Regions from separate parts of the Paenibacillus sp. JDR-2 genome, predicted to be linked through region 2. Evidence: a T-box and tRNA genes for the amino acid it is inferred to sense, from the RefSeq annotation. Region 2 holds a T-box; the other holds one or more tRNA genes.
What was found. A T-box is a leader RNA that pairs with one kind of tRNA and senses whether it is charged. The one in region 2 lies ahead of metG (methionine--tRNA ligase), so its partner is inferred to be a tRNA-Met.
Positions count from the first base shown of each region.

Region 1: it encodes a tRNA-Met, which carries the amino acid that the T-box ahead of metG (methionine--tRNA ligase) is inferred to sense. The anticodon was not compared.

Region 1 is NC_012914.1:4,389,858-4,393,269, reverse strand. Features, by position in the region: gene PJDR2_RS19415 (ABC transporter substrate-binding protein) at 1-320, shown strand, start outside; gene PJDR2_RS19410 (YjcG family protein) at 421-933, opposite strand; gene PJDR2_RS33250 (hypothetical protein) at 1,118-1,282, shown strand; tRNA gene PJDR2_RS19405 (tRNA-Met) at 1,434-1,510, shown strand; tRNA gene PJDR2_RS19400 (tRNA-Ile) at 1,547-1,623, shown strand; tRNA gene PJDR2_RS19395 (tRNA-Leu) at 1,645-1,733, shown strand; gene rnhA (ribonuclease H) at 1,895-2,572, shown strand; gene PJDR2_RS19385 (uracil-DNA glycosylase) at 2,585-3,277, shown strand; gene PJDR2_RS19380 (protease complex subunit PrcB family protein) at 3,338-3,412, opposite strand, start outside.
Region 2 is NC_012914.1:3,594,554-3,597,965, forward strand. Features, by position in the region: gene PJDR2_RS15855 (glycerophosphodiester phosphodiesterase) at 1-1,323, opposite strand, end outside; T-box leader at 1,477-1,736, shown strand; gene metG (methionine--tRNA ligase) at 1,792-3,412, shown strand, end outside.

The DNA.
Region 1 (3,412 bases), 800 kb from region 2:
AAGACGGAATGAACTACAACATCAATGCGTTCACGACGCTGAAGCCGATTCCTCCGCAATCTACCGATACGGAGAAGCTGCAGCGCGAGAAACCGGGCATCTGGGAAGCGCAATCTCCGGGTTATGAATTGTTCCAGAAGGTCATCAAAGGGGATATATCGGCGAAGGAAGCGCTCCAGGAATGGGAGACCAAAGGAAATGCCGTCCTCGAGAAGCTTAAAACGAATCCGAACGGCGGTACCGGCGAAGGCGTTGGTGGCGGCGGTCCAATCGTGAGACCGCTTGACGACACGGCCGTAGAAGCCGTACCGGCAGGTTAAAATTTAATATAGAAAAGCGGCTGTGCCCAGATTAGCTCTGGCCCAGCCGCTTTTTTTGTTCTTATAACCAAAAGGCAACGGAGCATTCATACTCCTAACCTTATCCTTGGAGGTCAAAGCTCTTATCAATATGCCATACTCCGCTTGCCGTCTTGCGCAGAAGATGCAGCTGGTCAATCATTGCAGCCAGGTCGACGGACGACATCCGGAGATTGCCGTAAAGATCGTGGAGCTCATCAGGCGGCATATTTTGCCCAATCGTCACATGCGGGGTGTAGACGAAGTTTGGTGACGGAACATGAAGCGGACCGCTGCAGACGGCTTCGTGGAGCCGGATCATCGGTGTTGGGTCCTCCAGCGCCAAATAAAGCACATGACTTGCTGGATAAAAGGAAGAAACGCGGTTGAACCGGACTTGAAACGGCTTTGTTTGTGAAGCAATGGCTTCCAGATGCTCGGTAATAGTAGGTAATTGCGCATCGGAGAGCTCTTCTTTTTCCCGGACCGTCATATGCGGCGGAATAATCGAATAATGCGGATCATGTCGAATACGCCAGCTGTTGGCGAAGTCCTGTACAGCTTTTGAAGGGAATACCGCAATGCCGTAAAGCATACTCATCAGCTCCTTTATTCGAATATAAGAAAGTTACGGGTTATCTTTATCCTGTACATATTTTTCACTTGCGAAACGTATGCTGCTCCTCCTGAAGACGGCGCTGCCGCTCGTATTTTGATTATACCCGATTTGCTTGATTTAACCGAATTTGGGCATTATATATCGCGAGGAGGGATCCGTTATGAAATGGATATATTGGGTACGGTTATACGAAACCAAATTTCAGGCTGGCTGTCTTGTAAGAAGAATGGAAAATGACTGGTGGGTGTATGGCTACGAATGCCCGCAGGAGATCGAGGTTTTCCGGTCGAGAAAAGGGCGTTATGGCGTACGCTTTCTTGTTTAAGCATATGTTGTGAAGGGCACAGCGATAAGTTCAAATAAAAAAAGTTCATTTTTTTTCCTCGATGAGAAATAAATGCTTGACTCTGCATATAGGAGTATAGTATATTAATTCATGTCGCCATTTCAATTTGATGACTTTAACAAATGGATATCGCGGGGTGGAGCAGCTCGGTAGCTCGTCGGGCTCATAACCCGAAGGCCGCAGGTTCAAATCCTGCCCCCGCAACCAACCACTCGACTGAAACGTGATTCTGACGTTTATCGAGGGCCCTTAGCTCAGTTGGTTAGAGCGGTCGGCTCATAACCGATTGGTCGTGGGTTCGAGTCCCTCAGGGCCCACCATTTGAAGCATCAAGACAAAATGCCGGGGTGGCGGAACTGGCAGACGCACAGGACTTAAAATCCTGCGGTGGGTGACCACCGTACGGGTTCGATTCCCGTCCTCGGCACCATTTTTCAGAACTACATAGGAATTATAAGATAAACCCCTTTCGATTGACCTCGTGGTCTTGAAAGGGGTTTTTACTTAAGTTTGAGTATGCTTGAGTATGGATGATTATCCCCGAATCCATTACAATAGGAAGACAATGTTGAAAGAAAAGGTGGTTCATGGATGGCGGGAAGCAAACATTATGTCGTCTGGGTCGGCAAGCAGCCGGGCGTGTACAAGAGTTGGCCGGAATGTCAGGCTCAGGTGAACGGATATCCGGAAGCGAAATATAAATCTTTTGAATCCAAAGATAAGGCGGAGGCCGCGTACAAGGAAGGCTGGAAGAACCATTGGGGCCAAGGGAAAGGGGCGGCAACGTCCGCCGCTTCGCCGGCAAAGAAGAAACCTGCCTTTTACGCCTCCAAGCCGGCTGCAGCGGCAGCAGAGGAACAAGAGATTGATTATGACAGCATCTCGGTTGATGTTGGCACACGGGGCAATCCGGGGCCGGTAGAATATAAAGGCGTGGATACGCAAACAGGCGATATCTTGTTCTATGTGGGTCCTATTCCGAATGGGACCAATAATCTTGGAGAGTTTATTGCGGTCGTTCATGCACTAGATTATCTCAAGAAAAAGGGAAGTAACCAAACGGTCTACAGCGACTCAAGAACGGCGTTGAGCTGGCTTAGGAACAAGAAGATTGCTTCCAGTCTCGTAAGAAACGCATCGACCAAGCAGATTTGGGAGCTGGCCGATTGGGCGCTGGATTGGCTGCGCAATAATACGTACGGCAATAAAGTCGTGAAATGGAATACGGAAGAATGGGGAGAAATCCGCGCGGATTTCGGACGGAAATAAGGGAGAAGACAGATGGATTTTCAGCTGAACAATGACTGGGCAGAGCTGCTGCACAGTGAGATGGACGAGCCTTACTTCAAGCAGATGGAAGAGCAGCTTGGTGAGCTTTATGAAACAAAGACCGTATACCCGAAGGCCGAGCATGTTTTTAATGCGCTTTCGTTTACGCCTTATGAGCAGACGAGAGTTGTCATTATCGGACAGGATCCTTATCATGGCCCGGGTCAGGCGCATGGGCTTAGCTTCTCGGTACAAGAGGGGATTGCTATACCGCCTTCTTTGAGAAATATCTATAAAGAGCTGCAGCAGGATATCGGCTGTCCGATTCCGCAGCATGGCTCTCTTGCGTCGTGGGCCAAGCAAGGGGTATTGCTTCTCAATACCGTCTTGACCGTTGAAGAGGGGCAGCCCAATTCGCATCAGAAGCTGGGCTGGGAACGGTTCACCGACCGGATTATCCGCAAGCTGAATGAACGGGAAGAACCGGTTGTCTTTATTTTATGGGGCAAGCATGCCCAGGATAAAGCTGCCTTTATAGATACTGGTAAGCATCCGGTTATCTCATCGGCGCATCCAAGCCCGTTGGCGGCAAGGAAAGGTTTTTTTGGCAGCCGTCCGTTCTCGAGAGTGAACGAGTATTTGCGGAGCCTTGGTTATACGGAGATTGATTGGAAACTGCCTGAGCAGCCGGAAGAAAATGAATAAGCAAAAAAAAGCCTCCCCGTCCATGTCGTAATGGTGGGGAGGCTTTTCATTGGAGCAATATTAGCTAGCCGAAGCCAAGCTGCTGACGGCTGTATCGGCATTAACTGGAGCCAAAACCGGCTTGTAAGCCGCGTC
Region 2 (3,412 bases):
GATAGGAACACCTTCTGCATCCTGACCGATGGACAGCTTGCTTATTTCCTCGTAAGTTAGTTCATTAACGGATTTGTTTACACCGGCCATCCGGTTGAGAGTAGCGTCATGATTTAATACGGCGATGTTGTCTTTGGTCAACTGAATGTCGATTTCTACCGATTGAATGCCCTTATTAATGGCGCTTTGAATGCCAGGCAGCGAATTTTCGGGAGCACTCTCCGTGTCGCCGCGATGTGCGGAGATAAGGACGCTCCATTTAGCGTAGACCAGATGACTGCTCGCTTTTAGGCCAACGAATAAGGCAAGGCTTACATAAACAACGGCTAATAATGCGAATAATGTCCGTTTGTGAGCGAAACGCTTCATCATACTGGACAGAGCATCTTCAAATCGTCCGAGAGTGCTGCGATACAGCTTCAAATTATCCTGTAAATACTGCCCATTTTCCCGTTTGAGCACGTAGAATAACCGGGTCAGCACGATTATGTTGAGAGGCATGATCGCCAGCGTCAGCATGTACGTAAAAATGGTGGACAGCGTCAAGGAATAATGATCGGAGAACGCCTTCAGCACATTGTGATTAAGCCAATGAGGCAGGAAGGAAACCGACGAAAGCGTCGCAAAGCCTGTACCAATAACAAGCGCATTTATTAAAAATAAAGAGGTGAGCACCTTGAAATGCTTGCCTCTTGTCAGATCGAGACTGCTCCGGATAGCGCGGCTGATGGTATGCCCTTCAAGGACGATATAATGCAGCACGAAAACCCATCGAAGCACCAAATAGACGGCTGCAACCAAGATAAGCAAGTAGACAACGGACATCGCGACGGACAGGTTCATGACGCTGCGCTCCAGTACAATCGGAAGATTAAACAGCGCGTAGAATGATTCCGACATCGGCGAGTCGACGAACGGGATCAGCACGAGCAGCAAGACAAGCAGCTGTACGGTACCAAAGCCTAATAGGCTTGGCGTCTGCCGAAGCGCGGTAAACAGGGCGTCCATGATGGCGATCCGTTTGCCGAAATAGCGTTGTTGAACCAGGATAATAAGAACGCACAGCTCGATAAATATCGCAAAAGAAGCGACAAGCGCAATGACGGTAAGTCCAACCATACTCTGCCAGCTTAAGCCGAGCTGAACGATATCATCGTTCATAAGCGAACCGGACCCAATAACGGTCAGGATACGGCTGAAAATTAACGTAATAATGGGGATAATGATAACGCTGGTTACCAGCATAAATAAATATTCAAATAATAATAGCTGCGGATACGCTGCGCGGAAGTCGCGAATGCTTCTACTGAGCAGCTTGAACATGAGAGTCATCCTTTCTTGGCGGTTCATCATAGTTGGGGTAGCTGCATTAACTTACCATACCGTAACAACAGTGACAATACCAGACTAGCTTAAGGGGTATTATTGACAGAGGTAAATATATCCAATATAATTCGAATAACTTGAATATTCAGATTAATGGCAACGAAGAGAAGAGTACCATCGTGATGTCTTGTACAGAGAGCCCCGGTTTGCTGAGAAGGGGTAAAGAATAAGGATGGGAACATGGCCTCTGAGCTGCGCACCGAACCCCAAGTGGTTGTAGACTGCGCCGGAACCCGCACCCGTTATCGTGCTAGAGTATAAACGCGGCTGCGTCGTACTTGAAGAGGTTAATGCCGCGAGGCATTAATAAAATTGGGTGGTAACACGTGAGGATAACTCTCGTCCCTTCGGGATGGGAGTTTTTTTGTTTTTCAATTTTTAAAACTTTAAGTAGGAGGGAATATCATGAACCCTATTTTTATCGGCGGCGCATGGCCTTATGCGAATGGATCGCTGCATCTGGGGCGGCTCGCGAGTTTGCTGCCGGGTGATGTGCTGGCCCGCTATTTTCGGGCAAAAGGCAATCCCGTTTTGTATGTTTCGGGCAGTGACTGCCATGGCACGCCGGTTGCTGTACAAGCGCTGCAAGAAGGCGTATCGCCGGGGGATATAGCTGACCGTTATCATCAGGAATTTACGGATTGCTTTCAGAAGCTGGGATTTACGTACAATCTGTATACGCGCACGGACCAGGAGTTTCACCATAAGGTTGTAAAAGAGCTGTTTATAAGCTTATTGGAGAACGGGTATCTGTACAAGAAAACGATCCAGCAAACCTACTGCGAGACGGACCGGAGATTTTTGCCAGACCGTTACGTTGAAGGGACTTGCCCGGTTTGCGGAAACCGGGCGAGGGGAGATCAATGCGATTATTGCTCAACTTTATTGGATCCAGCCGACCTGACGGATAAGACCTGCAAGATTTGCGGCAATCCCCCGGTTGAACGTCCTACCGAGCATTATTATATTTCGCTTTCCCTCTTCCAGGATGTCCTGTCGGAGTATGTAGACCATGCTGACGGCTGGAAAGACAACGCGGTCCAAATAACGAAAAGATATTTGAGAGAAGGGCTGAAAGACCGTGCGGTTACGAGGGATTTAACCTGGGGAGTAGATGTTCCCGTAAAAGGCTTCGAGGATAAAAAAATCTATGTCTGGATTGAAGCCGTCAGCGGTTATTTGTCGGCAAGCAAGCAGTGGGCCGCGGAAACGGGTGGCAGCTGGGAATTATTTTGGCAAGAGGGCAAGCATCAGTTAACGGCTTATTACGTGCACGGCAAAGACAATGTACCTTTTCATACGGTTATTTGGCCGGCATTATTGTTGGGCGCCCGCGGTCTGCATCTTCCCGACCGGATTATCTCCTGCGAATACATGACCTTGGAAGGAAAGAAGTTCTCCACGAGCAACAACTGGGCAGTCTGGGTACCGGACATTCTAAGTCGCTATCAGCCGGATTCCATTCGTTACTTTCTGATTGCCAACGGTCCAGAGAACCGGGATACGGACTTTTCTTGGCGGGAATTCATTCATAGCCATAACGGAGAATTGCTTGGCGCATTCGGGAATTTAGTCAATCGAACGTTGTCTTTTATCGATAAATCGTTTGAAGGACTTATCCCGGAGGGTAATCTAAACGATGAATGGAAGCAGACGATCGACGACTGTTATACTAGAAGCGGAGCATTAATAGAAGAAGGGCATCTGAAAGAAGCTATTGAGCATATATTCGCTTCTGTGCGCCGGGCCAATAAGTATTTCGACGAACGGAAGCCTTGGCTCCAGATCAAAGAAGATAAAGCGGCATGCGGGAATACGCTTCATGCATCCGTTCAGATCATCGCCAATCTGTCTCGATTATTAAATCCGTTTATTCCGTTTGCCTGCGAAGAAATAAGAAAATTCCTGACGCTTGACCAACCGGGTTGGACGTTTACTTCCGTTCCCGCCAACCGCAAAATCAGGAATTTGAAAATCTTGTTTGAACGGATTGACGTTAGCCGGATTGAGGAAGAATCAAATCTGT